2 regions of the Paenibacillus sp. 2RAB27 genome follow, and region 2 is predicted to be linked to the other one. Evidence: riboswitches for the same ligand, from Rfam matches in the RefSeq annotation. Region 2 holds a riboswitch; the other holds the start of a gene.
The links. Region 2 has a riboswitch for cyclic di-AMP ahead of AB4114_RS33015 (CAP domain-containing protein). Riboswitches for the same ligand answer to the same signal wherever they lie in the genome.
Positions count from the first base shown of each region.

Region 1: it holds a riboswitch for cyclic di-AMP, as region 2 does, so the genes downstream of both, AB4114_RS31560 (C40 family peptidase) here and AB4114_RS33015 (CAP domain-containing protein) in region 2, are expected to answer to the same signal.

Region 1 is NZ_JBFRGR010000043.1:10,835-17,910, forward strand. Features, by position in the region: gene AB4114_RS31545 (methyltransferase domain-containing protein) at 1-669, shown strand, start outside; gene sugE (quaternary ammonium compound efflux SMR transporter SugE) at 776-1,096, opposite strand; guanidine-I (ykkC/yxkD leader) riboswitch at 1,191-1,293, opposite strand; gene AB4114_RS31555 (MSMEG_1061 family FMN-dependent PPOX-type flavoprotein) at 1,364-1,975, opposite strand; gene AB4114_RS31560 (C40 family peptidase) at 2,210-2,680, opposite strand; cyclic di-AMP (ydaO/yuaA leader) riboswitch at 2,684-2,822, opposite strand; gene AB4114_RS31565 (hypothetical protein) at 2,991-3,809, opposite strand; gene AB4114_RS31570 (M1 family metallopeptidase) at 3,991-5,985, opposite strand; gene AB4114_RS31575 (YwhD family protein) at 6,180-6,671, shown strand; gene AB4114_RS31580 (transglycosylase domain-containing protein) at 6,844-7,076, opposite strand, start outside.
Region 2 is NZ_JBFRGR010000050.1:22,177-33,892, forward strand. Features, by position in the region: gene AB4114_RS33005 (group-specific protein) at 183-614, opposite strand; gene AB4114_RS33010 (SRPBCC family protein) at 644-1,099, opposite strand; gene AB4114_RS33015 (CAP domain-containing protein) at 1,344-1,994, opposite strand; cyclic di-AMP (ydaO/yuaA leader) riboswitch at 2,000-2,134, opposite strand; gene AB4114_RS33020 (hypothetical protein) at 2,303-3,754, shown strand; gene AB4114_RS33025 (hypothetical protein) at 3,872-4,327, opposite strand; gene AB4114_RS33030 (hypothetical protein) at 4,314-5,111, opposite strand; gene AB4114_RS33035 (hypothetical protein) at 5,108-5,632, opposite strand; gene AB4114_RS33040 (DUF84 family protein) at 6,289-6,819, shown strand; gene AB4114_RS33045 (hypothetical protein) at 7,056-7,487, opposite strand; gene AB4114_RS33050 (zinc ribbon domain-containing protein YjdM) at 7,858-8,202, opposite strand; gene AB4114_RS33055 (hypothetical protein) at 8,278-8,877, opposite strand; gene AB4114_RS33060 (c-type cytochrome) at 9,045-9,407, opposite strand; gene AB4114_RS33065 (gluconate 2-dehydrogenase subunit 3 family protein) at 9,584-10,360, shown strand; gene AB4114_RS33070 (GMC family oxidoreductase) at 10,393-11,716, shown strand, end outside.

The sequences.
Region 1 (7,076 bases), on a different contig from region 2:
ACGCTTCTGGACCAGGAGAAGCTGAGCATGCAAGCTTACTACGGCGCACGGGCAGAGGAGTATGAACGGATTTATCACCGCGAGGATGCGGAGTATCAACAAGAATTGGCCCTTCTGTCGGAGATCCTGAAGAAGCAGGTGGAGGGACGCTGTGTGCTGGAAATTGCCTGTGGCACAGGTTATTGGTCACACATTGCCGCAGAAACGGCGACACAGCTAGTAGGTGTAGACATTCGCCCAGAGGTACTGCGCATCGCGGAATCGAAGTCATGGCCGAAGGGGAATGCGTCTTTCAAGGAAGGAGATGCGTATGAGCTCTCCGGGATAAGTGGGGAGTTCGATTACGGGCTGGCCAACTTCTGGTTCTCGCATATTCCGCGGAATCGGATCGACAGCTTTTTACAAGGCTTCCATGAACGATTGGGCAGCGGAGCGCAGGTGTTCATTGCAGATAATATGTATGTGCCTGGCAGAGGCGGCGAGCTTATCACGCATGAGGAGAGCGAAGACACCTACAAAAGACGCGAGCTAGCCGACGGCTCCAAGCATGAAATACTTAAGAATTATTTTACTTACGAAGAGTTAAATGACATTTTTCGACCCTTGTCACAGCATTTGCGCATCTTTGTAGGGGGCAGCTTCTGGTATGTGAGCTATACAATCAAGTAGCCCAACACCGGGTTCATTTTTCACTAAAATAAGGTGGCCATAACCATGAGTATAATTTTGCCAACGTTGTCACGCAGATGAGTGGCGTGTAAGCGACCAATACTCCCTAGTGCCCTGACGTAAATTTCAGTCCGAGCACGCCGACCAGAATCAAGACCATAAACAAGATACGAACTAAGCTGATCGGTTCATCGAGAAAAAGAGTGCCAATGATAATCGCGCCTACAGCACCGATGCCAGTCCAGGCCGCATAGGCCGTTCCGATCGGAAGAGTTTTCGTTGCTGCAGCTAAGAAATAGAAACTAACGATCATGCCTAGAATCGTAACAATCGACGGGACTAGTCGCGTAAACCCATTGGAAAATTTCAATGAAATGGCCCATACGACCTCAAATACACCTGCAATAGCTAGAAATAACCATGCCATAATGAACACTCCTTCATGTGCGAATTTATGATTTACGATGTCAGTGCCACAAAATAAACAGAGAAAAGCCCGGGAATATCGCACTGTTGCGATAGACTCCCGGGCTTTTCTCCCTCCGTGACCACAGCATATTTGCTGTGTGTTTTCCCTTGGACCAGCCGGCAGTGAAACGCCGCGGAACCCTAGAAAACGACATGCCGTTATTATAGTCTGGCTAACATGTCATGTCAAGTTATCCATTTTGGCTGCGACCTAGTTAGCTTATCCTTATTCCTCTAGCGCTATGTTGTTCAATGCCAGATGCGCGCGGAACATATCCATGCCGTCTGGCTGCTCCTGTTCGGGTACCCACGTAGCGGTATCCCATATCTTCGAAAGTTTAAGTGCACGACTGCAGTGTACGAAACATTCCTGCACCTCGACGCCAACAGCGACGATCGGCGATTTCCCATTAAGCTGCATAGTCGCAAGGAGCTCTTCATCTCTCGTCAGCCAAGCGCGACCATTGACGCGGAGCACCATGTCGACGCCTGGAATGATGAATAAGAGACCCACCTGCGGGTTGTTTACTATATTTTGCATAGAATCTATTCGACGGTTTCCGAGTCTTTCTGGATAAATCAAGCGGTGATTATCGAGAACGCGAACGAAACCTGGGCCATCGCCACGGGGGGACACATCACACAATCCATCCGCACCTGATGTAGATAAGAAGAATAAAGGTGATTTGGCGATGAACGCTTGAGCATGTTCGTCAATTTGATTGATGACTTTATTTTGTACCGCAGGATGAGGCTCTCCAATATGATCTCTAATTTCATCAATGGATCGAACGATGCCGGGAAATGGGGGTGAAATATTGTCTTGTGTGTTGTCCATGCGTTCTTTTCCTTCCTGAGGCCAGAGGCCTTTGTTCAAAATACCAGCATGTATATGCGGAACATAAAAATTCGGCTGTTTTCTCCGTAAACACTTTGAGAAGTCCTCGAAGGACGTTGTAGACGTTTATTTTGATATTGTAGTATACGCCGATAACCTCGTTCAAATGAATGAAGCCCTGCAAGCTGCTCTTTCGAGCAAAGCTTAGCAGGGCTTCATTCTGTAGCGAGAACATTACTTGGATTCAGCAGTTAGTTGATTGTAGATATCATCCCACAGAACACGTCTGGCGGATACATATCGCTTCGCATAATAGGATTCGCTCAACTTATTCTTCACAACACCTTGATTGGTAGCGGAGTGAACGAATTCACCGTCTCCGAGGTACATACCTACATGAGAGATACCGCTGCCATCCGTGTTGAAAAATACAAGATCGCCCTTACGAAGATCTTTTTTGTCAACCCAGTAGCCTTCGCTGTTTTGCGATTTGGAGCTGTGTGGAAGGTCGATGCCGAACTCATCGAATAAGTAGGATGTGAAACCAGAGCAATCAAAGCCTTTGGTTGTCGTTCCTGCCCATTTGTAGGGAGTTCCTACGAGATCTTCGACTGCGTTGTCCATGGAGGACGATGCGAAAACGCTTCCTACACTTACACTCAAAAACAAAACAAGACTAAAAACAAGAGCAACTACTTTCTTCAACTGCTTGTCTCCTTCCGGTGCCTACGAGGTTAGCTGGAGGGTTCGGTTGAAGGTTCCCTATGATCCCTGTCTTGCAAGATCAATTCACCCGGAGTGGTTCCCCCGTTTCCCCATAAACTGAGGAATTCGGCATGAAAAATTTGGTTTTCTGATGCTAGTCCTTTTAATTCGTCATAAACAATGAAATTCCTCTTTTTTTGTTTAAAAAAAGGCGGAAAAATAGGCAAATAGTTCGGGAAATAGACAAAAAAAAGCCCCTTTCTCAAAGAGAAGGGGAGAGCGCGTAAGCTATTCACTGTTTTGCTGGATATTAGTTAGGTATTTTGGCTGAAAGCAGCTGATATTGGGAAGAAATGCCCCAAATTTGGAAAAAAATGTGGAAGAGGGGATACAATTGATAAATGATGAGGGCTACCAGTCCTGCCCATAGGTAAGTAGCCGTGACTGTGACCCCTGCCAAAAGTCCTGTGAACAGTAATAGGATGATGGCAAGTCCAATAATCGGCAGCGAATATCGAAAGAAAGAGATGATTGTCGATGTAATCCCCAGTTTGGCCGCGATGGCGAATTGCACATACATGAACAGCAACTGCAGGACAAAGCCATAGACCATTAAACTGAGCAGCCAAGGTAGAAGCTTGAGAACGATCTGCTCATAAGAGCCGCTATGTCCCAGCATATAGGCGGCTTTGGGAATAAGCCAGATGAGTGGGAATAGTGTAAGCGCGATGCGGATCAAATACACGAGCAGGAAGGGGAGCATGAGCTGCTTCATCCCGCGAAAGAAGCGATAGCCGGCATTCTGGTGAGGGTGAGTGAGCGAATAGTAGACACCGCTATTTAAGAGAGGCGTCAGCAGCATGCGCGCACATAAGAGTGCAGCAAGCCACCATAGATAGGAATAGCTGAGATCTGTTTTAATTAACTGAAACTGGCCCTCTGCTAGGAAAATCTGCAAGGCCTGCTTGGGTTGCTCAGCGCCAGGGAACCGATGCATGAGGGGGACAAGAACACCTTGTACGAGCTTATACAGGAGAATACCCCAACCCATCTGATATAGGAATAAAAAGATCGTGGCAAAGGGCTGCGCCATAGCTGCCCTGAAGCCTGCTTTGATATAGGTGGCCAACGAGGGTCCCTCCTTAACGTTTTCTTTAAAATATAAGAAAGTATAGTTGCAGTTTATACAATGCTTATATTTCTCCATAAACACTGTGATACGTCCTTGAGGGACGGTGTAGTCGTTTATTCTGGGAAACTAGCATCGTAAGCATACGCTCAGAGTTTGTCATGAGACGTAAGCCAAGTCCTTACCAGGCGACTGAGCCAAAAATGGCTTGCAGGAATTGAATAATGCCAAGATTCCACCGAATTTGAAGCTTCGTATTTAATTGCGTTTGATAAAAGTTGTTGATGTGCTTATTTTCGAGTATGAGCGTGTACTTGGGATCGATGCGCACCCAGTCGACAGGCGAGGTATGCGTTAATTTGAAATCGATGCTGCCTTCCTTGCCATCCCATGTTTTATCTAACAATGTGCCATCTGCGAAGTGGAACTGAATCGGCACTTCAGGTGAGTTGCCGCCAAACTTAACGATGCGGACTGTGCTTTCATAAGTCTCGGATCCCTTGTTGCCTTGAGGCTTTACATGGACACTTTCGACGGAGTAATCCATCATCAGATTGCCATAGACATATTGATTAAAGAAATCGTTCCAATCTGTTTTGCTGATCTCCTCCACGACCTGTTGGAAATCCTTCGTAGACGGATGTTTGAACTGCCACTTTTGGAAATAGGATTTCATGATACGATCCATCGTCTTGGTGCCGACTTGCTGCTCAATGGCTTTGAGTACGAGCTTGCCACGCGTGTACACATTTTCAGCATATTGATCATGCCCTGTGTAAGCCCATGCATTCTTCTGCAGTCCATTTGGTGAGGTGATATAACTGGATTCAACAGGTAAATTAGGTGCTTCGCCGTATTCGACTTCCATCACTTTATCTTCTGCATAAGAGGTGAAGCCTTCATCAAGCCATGCTTCCTCGAATTCATTGCTGGCTACAAGCCCATAGAAGAATTGGTGGCCGATCTCATGGACGACGACGCGTTCCAGTTCCAAGTCTGGATCTTTGTCGCTAGCTCCCCATGCGGTGACTAAGGTTGGATATTCCATGCCGCCAGCACCATTCCCGCCAGGAGGGGGGACGACGATGGAAAGAGTAGAGTACGGATACGTTCCGTACCACTGACTGTAACGGGAGAGTGCTTTTTTGGCCGCATACATGTAACGATCTTTTAAATCCTGATGATTAGGATCAAGATACAGTTTGATTTTGACTCCGGGAACCTGTGGGGCTGAGAAAGGCTCTTCCACATAGATGAAATGAGGAGAGGCTGACCAAGCGAAGTCATGCACATCCTCAGCATAGAATTGGTATGTCTTCGTGCCCTTGTCCGTCACAGCAGGTTTAACAGGAAATCCAGTCGCAGCCACAATATAATTTGCGGGCACCTGAATTTTCACATCGTACATGCCGAAATCCGCATAGAACTCGGAATTTCCGTGGTATTGATGGAGATCCCAGCCAGGTTCAGCCCGTCCCCTAGTTCCCTTGCGCTCATAAGCGGCAACCTTCGGGAACCATTGTCCAGCCATAACGAAGTCATCGACATACCCCATTCTGGCAAAAGCTGCAGGCAGCTTAACAAGGAATTCGGTATTGATGGTTACACGTTCACCAGGTCCAACAGGCTTGGATAACGGTATTTTGAGCAGCGTGTGGTCATCCTTATTGCCGTCATCCGGCTGAACGAATGACATCCGCTTGGTCAGATCATCACCTGTATCTGATTTCACGGAGAGCAGTTCCATACTGCCGCTACTCTCGTCTTTCGCTTCATCTTCACGCAGTTTCCCGCCAGACTCGCGCATGAATGTCGTTTTCTTCGAAGCGAACGCATTCGGATAGAGGTGAAAATACATTTCTTGTACAGGAACTGAGCCTGGATTTTCCCACGTGAGTGTTTGTTGGCCTTGGAGCTGCCTCGTTTCTGGTGTGTAGGCAACATTCATGTGATATTCGGCAATACGATAACTAAGTGGTGTTGAGGTTTCTAACGGTTTGCCATTATCTGCAGGCTGCATGTCCGGTGTCTGAACATGGGGAACATCTTTAGAGACGACAGGAACAGTCCCTCTTGGTGTGGAGGGGAGCAAGGTGTTCGTTATTAACACTGCGCCGGCTGCAAGGAGCATGACAGCAAACCATTGTACCTTGCGGCTATTGAATAGAGCATTCATATCCATGAGATTCACCCCGCCTAAACAAGCATCTACAGCATGTATATGTAGACAACCTAGGGAATATTTCTGCGAGGTGAAAGAAATATGATAAATGTCCATGGGAGCCCGCCGCCACTTGTTCTACTGGGAGACTTTCGCTACAATGAAAGCATGTCGTCATTTTAACCTAATGTAGAGTGGAAGGTGCCCTTATGGAAGCGGATAAGAAGAAGCTGGCCTTAAATATAGTAAGCTCGAAAGTGAATCACAAAGGCTTCGGTGCAGGAGCCATTGATCTGAGTAACGTCTCCGGCATCATTATTGATGGGGATGAAGCGTATTTGGATGAAGGTACTCTTCATGCGAAGAGTAAGATCGAGAAAGGCATTAAGTTCTCCACGAACAAGGAGGATGTCCCTAATGGTCGTAAAGCGTGGATCGTGTGGGTAGCGGTTGATCGTACAGAAGAGGGCGCCTACTATGCGGGGATGTCCGCTTGCGAAATGCTAGTCGACACCGAAGCACGCCGCGGATGGAAGATTCTTGCGGAGCACGTGAACAAAATGGACGGCGCGATGAAACGTAAATTCATCCTGGAGGGCTTGTCTGACAGTGAGCGAACAGCCCTTCGAAACTGTCTGATTGCGCACAACGAAGACTGGTGGAACCGCTCGGATCAAAGCCTCAAGGACGCACTCTCCTAAGCTTAAAGCGGCGAATATGGAGAATATGAACATTATGTGTCATCCATTGTTCCGCAATGTCGAAGCGGGTATACTATACCCTAGTGTATGTTACCTCATATACTAGGACAGCAAAAAGGCAGGACTAAGACGCGCTTAGTACTGCCTTTTTGTGTTTTTATTTAGTGGAATGTTAGTCGTTCCACCAACGTTTTAGATCGTTCCACCAAGAGCCGTTATCGCCTTTGGAACCGGATTTTTGACCGCCTGCCGCATCTGGATTAGCAGGTTTGCCTGTACAATATGTCGTGGGTTCAGTACCCGCAAGAAAAGCCTCCATTTTGGAATTCGGACAGTCCTCATTAGACAATTTGCCGCTTAGCGGATCAATGTAAACCGTCGTCACACCTTCAGGGATCGGGAACA
Region 2 (11,716 bases):
CATTTTTGTTTGTAACGGAACCAGGAGACGTTATTTACAGCAAAACCAGCTAGAATGGTATCGAAAGGGAACGTCAGTACGCTATTTACTCGAAAACTGCTAAAAATCCACGAAAATGGACAAATAGCGCATTCACGTTCCGTTAGCTGCCAATACTAGCATTTTACATAGAAATAGCGTACCTACGTTCCCTTACTACTCAAATTAGGCATCCCCATGTTTGTTCGATCGCAACTTTTATTTATCGTTAAGACTAAGTCGTCTATCGGTCCGATGATTTTCTGCACCTCCGGCAGTTGATAAAACGTACTCGTTTTGTCAATATCGTTCATCTCATCGTTAGCAGAATACATAAAAATAGCCTTCCCTGCTCCGAGAGCTAGTCCTAACTCAACATGGCTTCCCTTACCCGCTGGCAACATGATGATGAAGAGATCTGCACGCAATACGGCTTCTTTCTCTTTCGCACCAATCGCCGCGAGCTCTTGAAGTGAATCGATACCTGTATGCATCGTCCAATCGTATGTTTGAAGATATCCCATAGACTTCAACTGCTTCGCAACATATCGGACATTGTCGATGTTTTTGAAACTGGATGCAAGATAGAATTTCAATTGGATCCCCTCTCTTCTCTTCTCCCTACTTACTTTTGCTCAGCTAAAATTTTCAACTGCTCATTCCGATAGTTCAAAAATCGTGTCATATATCTCCTCAACACAACCCTCTCAACGATCCATCCGACCCAGCCCAGCGGGGCCTCAAAAGTTAATGTATCTTTCATCAAAGTTTTATTACCTAAATCGATAAATTCGTGCTCATGCCTCATACTTTTAAACGTACCCTGCAACATCTCATCAACAAAGCGGTAAGGCCGAGCATAATTCGATATGAGTGACTTGTGTTTTTGCCTAATGAAGAAATGTCTCGCCTCAAAAGTAACTGTATCCCCTCCACTAATCATGCCTGTTGTCGTTCCAGCTATCGCTCGTTCCTTGGTATGTGGCCAAACAGTCCGCGTATGTATATCAATATTCGTTGCCATGTCAAAGCAAACATCAATAGATGCTTTTATTTCGATTTCTGTGAAAATCTTAATCACKGGATGCACCTCAATATTCTTTCTGTATCAATTTAGATTTTCAGCTACATAATACGATCCTTGCCGATCCATATGATATATAATACCATCACATACAATTAGTAGGTTGGATTTATTGGATTTTATCCATTGTTGCGGAACGTAGTTCCCCTTCGCAGTACAGGTGACCCACACTGAAGCGTTAATACAAAAAACAGCCTCCCAAGGGAGACTGCCACAATCCACGATTATCACGTAACTTAACTTAATTACTTATAAATTCCTGTACCCACTCACCGTTGTAATAACCCACGCCAATTTGGGTATAGTTCGGACTCAAAATATTCGCTCTATGACCTGAACTATTCATCCATGCTGTCATGACAGCATCAGGCGTTTGTTGACCTTTGGCGATGTTTTCACCCGCGTAGGAATAAGAGATGCCATAGGAGCTCATCATATCAAAAGGTGACCCGTAAGTTGGCGATGTATGATCGAAATAGCCGTTATTGTACATGTCTTTCGCTTTATCCAGTGCCATCGCGGTAAGTGCGCTATTGCTGGTCAAAGGCTTCAATCCAGCCTTCGTTCTCTCCTGGTTGACTAAGGTAACCACTTGGCTAGCGAAAGTGGATTGCGTAGGTGCTGGCGTAACCTGTGGTTTAGTCGCAACAGTTGTACCCGTGCTTCCTGGGATGTTGAGCTTCATGCCCGACCAAATCACGTTCGGGTTGGATACTTGCGGATTCGCCTTGATCAGCGAAGTAAGGCTGACGCCATATTTTTTCGAGATTAACCACATGGTATCGTTGCCTGCTACCGTGTGCGTTCCCGTAGCAGCAAATGCTGAGTTCGCCCCCATCAAGACGGTCAAACCTAGTGCTCCTGTAACTACAAGCTTCTTGTAACGTTTCACTATAAACCTCTCCTTTTCGCGGCCTGCGAGGTTAGCTGTCGGATTCGGATCAAAGAGTAATCACCCGGCCGCGCATAACGCGACTTCACCCCAAAGATTGGTTCCCCCGTGCTTCAAAAAAGCTTCGGCCTTCTAAGTTTTGATCCAGCATGGATCTCAACGATTGTAACATGGGAATTCAGTGAGATCATGACTCAAAATTTACCATCAACAACACGATCTGGATATATCCTCCTTTATTCATACAACTTTTCTCACCATCCCGCGTCTAATCAGTAGCAATACTAACTTAGAAAAGGGTGATGGTTTTGAAGAAATTTGCTATAAAATGCTCGATTGTCATTCTCGGATTGATGAGCGGATTGTTACCGTTACTTCCCATGCAAGCTTCAGCAAGCGTATCTGTGAAGGCATCTCTGCCCTATTTTCCAATTCAAATCAATGGTCAAGACATGGATATTACCCATAGCCAATACCCGTTTCTGGTGTATAAAGACATCACTTACCTACCCATGACATGGAACAATTTCCAAACGCTCGGCATTGAATACAACTGGAGTGAATCCGATGGATTGCAGATTTGGTCAAATCGGAATTTCCCTCCACCCATTCATCAAAACCCGCTTGAACAGGATCTGACAACCAAAAGTAATGCAAGCAGTTACTCTGTCCAAATTTCCGATGTGCCAATTACGATGAATCAAGTAGAAATCAATAATCAAACAGAGCCCTACCMTTTTCTAACGTATCAAGATGTGATTTATATGCCTTTGACTTGGCGATTCGTCCATGATCTTCTTCAGATTGACATCCAATGGGGTGATGATGCAGGACTTTCGCTAGTCGGTGGGCAAAATGCTATCTATTCCATCATCGGTGACGATGATAGTTCACTATATTTCTACTCCCTGCTTTCCGCGGACCCTGCAAAATCCATGCTTAAGATGGATAAAAACAACTATCAAATCGAATGGAAAAACAATGAAGAACAAGATCAATTCTTCAAAGGACTTTCTAGTTCTCCCCATCCATTAGCTGGTAAACCAATAKAGTTAGTGCGTAAAGATCGCGATTTGTACTACGGTAATGTAAAAGTATACACACTTACAGACTCCGATGTATGGGAATCGGCAGCCTGGGGAGCACCTGTCCATACGTACGCGGCATTTCCTGCTGGCGATCAACGGGTAATCATATCCGTTAATCTGACCTTGCCGATTGCCGCTATTGGTCCAAATTATGGCACGACCTATACATTTCTTATTCAAAATGGGAACGTGACCCGACTCGAAGATTTCAATCAAAAGCTAGACCGCGTCATCCCGAATCCAGATGGTACCGTGTGGATTGCTTCTGCTAAATTACCTAGTCGAAGTGGCTATATTTCGGGTAGTGCCCGCGTTGGCTTGCTAGACCAAGTAGGAACGCTTCACATGGTAAATGAAAAGCTTCATGAATTGGATGTCAATGCATTAGGTATAACTAATCTTTCATTGACCAATCCTGCATCTACCGATGGAAGCCTCTATATCGTATTGAATGGCATCTCGAATAAGGATTATGCTGTGCAAGATACAGCTGGACTGTACAAACTGAATACGAAATTAGAAACAAAACGGTTATCCGACTATGTCTTTGGCGACTATTATTTGGATAAGAACAGAAACATTTTCATTAAACATCGCAACAATACGATAGAGAATCTGACTACGGGTGAGATGGGAACATGGTTTGATTATGAATTAGCTAAAATGAAATGAAAATACGCGTGTTAGTAAAAAGCAAGAGGCTAGTGGATATATCCATTAGCCTCTTGCTTTTTCGTGCAATCCAGCAAAAATAAGCTTGAAAGCTCAAGCTTGTCATATGTTCTATTTTTAAAATTTGCCTACGGATAGCGCTTGGTATTCCCACAACACATGCTGTACCTCTTTAAATCGTTCCTCATGGCATTGGATAATGACAGCAAGCTCGGGTAATCGCTCTTTTTTGCGAATAACATGTTTAAGTAGCTTCGTTTGTATGATGCGTGTGAGGCAATACCCCACAATAAATCCGCAAATAGCGCAAATAACTCCCCAAATAATTGGCCCCCAATACAATATGAAGCCGAAACTAATCCCAATGACAGTGAATGCCGTGGATGTTGCCATACCAACCTCGAAGGCCAGCGCTTTCTTGTTCGGATTTGAATTGTAATTATGATCGGGTATGTCCATATAGTTTTCCATCATGATAACCATGATTTCATTACGAGCTAGACCCATCTGTTCAAGTACGGCTAGTGCTTCCTCCACTTCTATCGAGTGCTCAAAAGTACTAATGATCAGCATGCGGGTCATTCTCCTTCTCAAACAGACGTAATGGAAAATGTGGATACTTTTCTGCTAAGTATTGCTTCTGCTCTAGACGAAAAAGTCGATTATGATCTTGCGCTGTCATAAATGCGTCATACACAGAGCCTCCAATGACTGACGGCATGAATAATAGCCAATGTGGATTTAGTAGTGCAGTCGATTTGGATAACTTACCAAGTATCAGATAAAGAGTAGCTTCGTGTGATCGCGACATGGTCAAATAAATAAACCACCAGAGTACCCAATAGAATCCTAAAGCAATTCGGTTATTATATAAATGGCCGAGTCCCGGAAAAACAAAGGAACAGACCATAGCTGCCCCAGGTCTCTTGTAGCTAATATTCGTGATCGTCCAAGGTTTAATGAGATTGGAAGTAATTCTTGCTCCTTCAAGCTTTGCCAGATGGCATTGCTTATTCGCATCGATCGCCTTGATATAACTATCCCATATCGCGAACAAGTAAACGAAGGCATAGGCGAATGCCCACCTTGGCTCAATAACTTGTGCAGCCAACTCGAATTGCCCACTGAAGGAGTAATAGATCGCCTCATTGATTCTAGCAAGTGAATTGATGACCACTTCCCATGTTGATAACAGAAATCCGCGTATAAATTGATGGAGCAGGAAATGACCGAATCCAGGAAAGGAAGCTGACCACCACGCTATTATCTTCGGATCCTGCCAACGCAGGCTAGTTAAACCGTCCAGACTTAATAAAGCTTGCTGTCTCCGTGGCGGATGCTCTTGTACAGAACTCAAGTTCGATCGATTCTCCTTGTCGATTTAGATTTTTGATCAATCCAATGCTTTTTCAGCTTTGTAAATACAAGAACACACAGCGTCTGCACGATGAGATACACGCAAAAAGAATAGCTTAATTTCCAGTGTAGGTACTGAAATACATCAAAATAAACATTTAAAGATTCATAGGCTGTTCCTATTAATGAACAACCTAATATATAGAAAGGAATCATCAACCCACGAATACGGAACCTGATGTAGTAATAAGCAAAAAAATAACCAAAGACAGGATATAAAGACCATGTTAGAATATCTGCAAAATCGAAATACGGATAAATATTCGTGTTATAGAGGTCAAACGGTGGTACGGCAATGATCGTATCCAAATTTTTGGCCGTATTCAGACTGAAAAGCATCATAATGATACTCACAGATTTTGGCATGTTACTTGGCAGAAACCACATAAAACCATAACTTAACACGAGACAAACGAGTGTAAATATCGTATTCCTTTGCAATAGCACATCAAGGTGACTCAAATGGTATTCCTTCCTTTCGCATAACTAAACGATACAATAGTAGTGCAAGTCCTGTACAAATAAGGAGCAAGACACTTTCCAAATATGACCAAGATACTCTCCACTGTTCAGAGTAGTGAACAATTCCTAAGTTTTGCATGCAAAATTTCAATACCACATGAAAGATTGAGAAAATAAAGATGGACAACGTCTTGTACAATAATCCACGTATTTTTACAAACTGCTCTATGGCCCATATCACTATAATCGGCGTAATCACTTGTTGATATATGATTCTAAAGATGATATCCGATAACCGAGGTGAAGGAATCAATAACTGATAATTCAAGGTGATAATCATAAAGTAGACACCATGCAGTAAAAGTACAATTAACCAGCAGAAGATTGTTTCAAACAGTTGCAACCTTCGCTTTATAACGAAAAAGGTAATGATGGTAAGGATATAAAATGTAATGAGCAGAATTTTTCCCATGCTTGCAGCACCATTGTCCCCTTCATCAACACATGTTTTTAACAAATATGCCCAACTTTGCACACATTTAGTACTGATTAGAAAAGGCACACCTTGCTACTAATCTTAATAGAAATCAAAACATGATATACTAGAACTTATTGTTTCTGTTGATCTGTTTTAGGAAAGTTAGGAGTGATGTCAAATGTTTGACAAAGATGTAAGAATTGCTTTAGGTACGAACAATCAAGCAAAGCGGGCTGCTGTGGTAGTGGCTACGGGGATAGAACCGATTTGTCACGCTGTCCCTTCTGGTGTATCTGACCAGCCAATGACGGAAGATGAAACCATTCTTGGTGCGATCACGCGGGCCAAAAATGTGCTTGAGGCAGAGCCTGAAGCCAACTTTGGACTTGGACTTGAGGGTGGCCTTACATTCGACAGCATCCATACGAGGCAGTGGTATCTCTTCTCTGTTTGCGCCGCTTGGGATGGAAATCAGCTCTATGTCGGCAAAGGTTTATATTTCCCCATTCCCAAAGAAATTGGAGAGAAATTAATGCAAGGTGGAACCGAGCTGCGCCACATCATAGATGAACTGAGCAGCACGGTCGGGAGTAATCACAAAGAAGGCGCTTATGGTCTATTTACGAATGGTCGAATTACACGAAGTGATATATTTCGGGATGCGGTCATTGCAGCACTGACACCTTTTCAATCCACGTTTTATAAGTAAAAGTAGGCCAAGGTAAAGTGAAAGAGGGCAGCCAGCAAGTAGAAGATTCTACTAGCAGGTGCCCTCTTTGTTTCACTTATAGATAGGTGCAATGCGGTTAATCCGATTCGGTCCATATTCCGCCGGTAGTCTTTCGACTGCCCTTTGACATTCGTCCGACAGTCCAGCGTCCAATCATGAAATACCGTAAATTGCTCATCTTTGGTTATATGAATATCGAAGTTTTCGTACTCGCTTCATACGTCCTCCGTAGTACTAACGTCTGCTTGAGAAACGTCATTAGATTCATACTCCAAACTTTTGATTGTGAGCAAGGCACTAGTACGTTTACCCACCAGTAATTCGATAGATTGATTGAGATGAAATTTTTCATATTCTCTTGCTTTTACACGCACTTTCATTAACTTTCCATTTGGTTTTCGAATATGAATACGGAATTCTTCGATAAATTCTACTTTAGCCACTATTTTCTCCGCGTCTTTTTGGATGAGATCTATACTAATAATGACAGCTAGAATGAGAAATAGTCCAAGACAAAAACTGAAAATAACAATAAAACCAACTGGGCGATGGTCTCCAATATTAATGATTAGTTGTACCAAAGATAAGAAGAAAAAAATACAAACACTAACAAGTTGAGATTTTAATGATCGTTCGTATAGTTTCACAGTTAGCCCCCCTCCATAAATAGTATTCGCGAAAAGCCTCCTATTCCCTTTTTATGCCTGGTATGGAACAAATAATCCAAAAAATAAAAAGCCCGCTAGAGCTTCATAAGCTCCAACGAGCAACATTCGACTTTTAAAGTTTAACGAGCTTTCCTTTTCCGCTTATGAAATACAAACCAAGCGACTCCGATCGTTCCAGCCGCGAGCACGGCGCTAAACAAGAGAATGTAACTAAGATGAAATAGTTGCAACGAATCCCCTCCTCTGTCGATCACCCTTATCAATCCTGCTCTATTTAAGATGAGTCACACGATGCTAAACTATCCCTTATTCAAAGAAAAAAGACCCGCACGTCGTACGGATCCCCCTCTTACATCTTTTTAACAAACTCCGACTTTAATTTCATTGCTCCGAAATCATCGATTTTACAATCAATATCATGATCGCCTTCGACTAAGCGAATGTTTTTCACTTTTGTACCCATTTTGATAACGGATGAAGTCCCTTTGACTTTCAAATCTTTGATGACCGTAACGGAATCCCCATCTTTCAATACATTACCGTTCGCGTCTTTGACCACTTTCTGATCATCGCCATTCTCAACTTCACTGACTGATGAAGACCACTCATGCGCACACTCCGGGCACACCAGTAAATTTCCATCTTCATACGTATAAGCAGATTGGCATTTCGGGCAATTAGGCAACTCTTCCATGCTGTCAATTCCTCCATTCAATAGTGCTAATAGTGCCACAAACGAAGCGAAATGACAAGGTAAGTTCTGCCAAAATTATCTTATATTCACCAAAGGAAGTGACCGATTCTTAGCTTTCAACGCCAAATAACAAGCCGTCAAAATCGCCCCTATTGTTCCACAAATGATGTCTGTCATCGTATCGAGCAGGCTGCCATTCTGTGAATCAAGCCCGAAGAGATGGTCTGTCGCGAATTCATATATCTCCCAAACTCCAGCCATCGCAATGGAAAAGAACAAGCACAGCCACACCGCGACATGCGGTGAAGGTGGTTCAACCCCCTCTTGATGATTCGATGCTTTGCTATATATCAATAAACCGATGAAACAGAGGATCACGCCCGAGAAGAGATGCTCGATTTTATCTAGATAAGGGATGACGCCGTAATAGCCGAATTCATTCGCAAGGAACATCGTGACAAAAATAAACAACAGCACACAGAAACGCAGCGATGTAAATAGGGTCGTCTTCGTCCATTTGACGACGAGTCGAATGAGTTGAAGTACAGCCACAATGAGCACCGCCTGGAACATTTTCCCCCAGTTTCCTTTCACAAGAAAGTAAACAAAGCAACCTCCTGCCAGTACATACATGGCAAACTCAAAGAGATCATTCCACCGATCTTTGCCCTTCATCTGGTTCATCTCCCTATTGCTTATTGAAAAGGAAGCACCTTTATCGGGTATTTTTCCAATTACTTATTTATCCTATGCCCTTTTTTAAACGAAATGAATGTCTCTTTAATCACGAAATAAAAATCCCGCCTAGCCGTTTTACAGCGAAGGGCGGGTTTCATTCCTGACTATTTTTTGTCTGCAAGCCATGTAGATAACGAACTGATTTCATCATCGGATAGCTTTCCTTTAAAAGCAGGCATTGCACCCTTCCCATTCGCGATGATCGCGGTGAGTTGTTCCTTCGAGTACTTTCCACCAACCTTCTGGAGATTCGGTCCGACTAAACCCTCCAAATTGGCGCCATGACAGCTGACACAATTGGCCTTAAATACCGTCTGTGCATCAGCTTTAGTCGTTGTTCCTGTACTTGCTGATGCTGTTGGCGCGGTTGTTGTTCCTGCACTTGGGCTAGGTGTTGTATTACTTTTACCGCAAGCCGATAACGCTCCAGCAAGCAAAAGGGTGAGGACTACGATCTTTGTGTTCATGAGTATGCTTCTCCTCACATTCATAGGTTCAAAACCATTTATAGAAATCGGAAACCTACCACTACATTTCCCCCGTTTCCATATTTTCATGCAACTCATGCATAGGAAATACACTTACAGATCAACATATCCATAACTACCCAGAAGTACATAAAATTCCATGGAGGTATGACAAGTTGGCTGACAAAAACACGCACAATCATACGCCTGATCACTCACGTCGCCGTTTTCTCAAGTACACTGGAACTGCCATTGGTGGCGTCGTGGTTGGTGGCGTCATTGGAAGCGCAGTATCTGGAGGGTTTAAGAAAGATACTACCCAGACTTCTCCTTCGCCTTCCGTAAGTCCGAAACCACAAGTCACGGCTGATTACAATCAAGCGCCGATGTTCTTCAATCAATCCCAACTGCAAATTACTGAAGCCGCAGCAGAGCGCATCTTTCCTAAGGACGACAGCGGACCAGGAGCTGCAGAACTAGGCGTTGCTTTTTTTATTGACCATCAGCTAGCCAGTCCTTGGGGTGTGAATGCCCGCACCTATCGGATGGGGCCTTTTGTGAAAGGTGAAGTCACACAGGGGGATTACCTCAGCATTCAACGTCATGAACTCATTACAATGGGGCTACATAGTCTTGAAGAAACAGCCAAAACCAAATATACGAAAGGCTTCGTAGATATTAAACCTGAAGAACAAGATGCGATTCTGACCTCCATGGAAAAAGGTGAAATCAGCGTCGTAAATGGAATTACAGGTAAAACCTTTTTCAACCAATTCCGTGTACTTGTGATGGAAGGTGTCTACTCCGATCCCTTGTACGGCGGGAATAAGAATATGGCTGGCTGGAAAATGCGTAATTACCCCGGCAACCAAATGACCTATACGAACATGATAGATAAAGATCAATTTGTCGTCATGGAGCCTCGCAGCTTACACGATCATTTTGCTCATTAAAGAACAAATTTCACGAAGGAAGGAATACGTTGATGGCTACTAAAATGCCGAAAGTCCCCGTTGTCATTGTAGGAATGGGATGGGTCGGGGGAATTATCGCCGCAGAATTAACGAAACAAGGAGTTAAAGTAGTTGGCTTAGAGCGCGGAAAGCCGCGCAGTACAGCAGACTACTATATGGTGCATGATGAGCTACGTTACGCTTCTCGCTATGATCTTATGCAGGATTTGTCCAAAGAAACCGTTACATTTCGCAATACGGAGAAAATGGCCGCTGTGCCGATGCGAGAGTACGGCTCCTTTCTGCTCGGTGAAGGTCTCGGCGGTGCAAGTGTTCATTGGAATGGACAAACCTATCGGTTTCTCCCTTATGATTTCGAGATTTATAGTAAAACTGTGGAACGCTATGGGAAGCAGAAAATTCCTGAAGGCATGATGATCCAGGATTGGGGCATCACGTATGACACGTTAGAGCCCTATTTCGATAAATTCGAGAAATTGGCTGGTATTTCTGGTGATACTGAGCAGAATCCACTTGTAGGCAAGCGTTCCGCTCCGTTCCCGACCAAACCGATGGTGAAAACGCCGATCTTGAAATTGTTCGAAGATGCGACCAAAAAACTCGGGTACCATCCCTATATGATGCCTTCGGCAAACTTGTCGGAACAATATACGAACCCTGATGGCATTACCCGTGCAGCCTGTCAATATTGCGGTTATTGCGAACGGTTTGGTTGTGAGTATGGGGCCAAAGCGGATGTGATCGTAACCTCGCTCCCCATTGCACAGAAATCCGGCAATTTCGAGTTACGCTCTTACTCCAACGTGACTCAGGTCCTGAACGATGGTAAAAAAGCGAGCGGCGTTGTATACGTGAATACCGTTACAGGAGAGCAATTCGAGCAGCCCGCGGATGTCGTCATCATGGCCAGCTATGTATTTAACAACATTAAGCTTCTGCTCACTTCCAAACTGGGTAAACCTTACGATCCTGCCACAGGAAAGGGAGTTATTGGTAAAAATTACTGCTACCAAACGAACGGCGGGAGTGCGACAGGCTTTTTCGATGAAAAGCAGTTCAACTTGTACGCGGGAGCTGGTTCTCTCGGCATGGAAATTCCTGATTTCAATGGAGATAATTTCGACCATACGAATCTGAATTTCATCCATGGCGCTGGTATCCGGATTTCGCAAACCGGCCAACGTCCGATTGCAAATAACTCTGTTCCCAAGGGTACACCTTCTTGGGGAAAAGATTTTAAACAGAAGTCGCTGAAGTATGCGAACAGTGTTCTATCTGTCTCGCCTCAGGGCAGCAGCATGCCATGGAAACATCATTATGTGGATTTGGATCCGA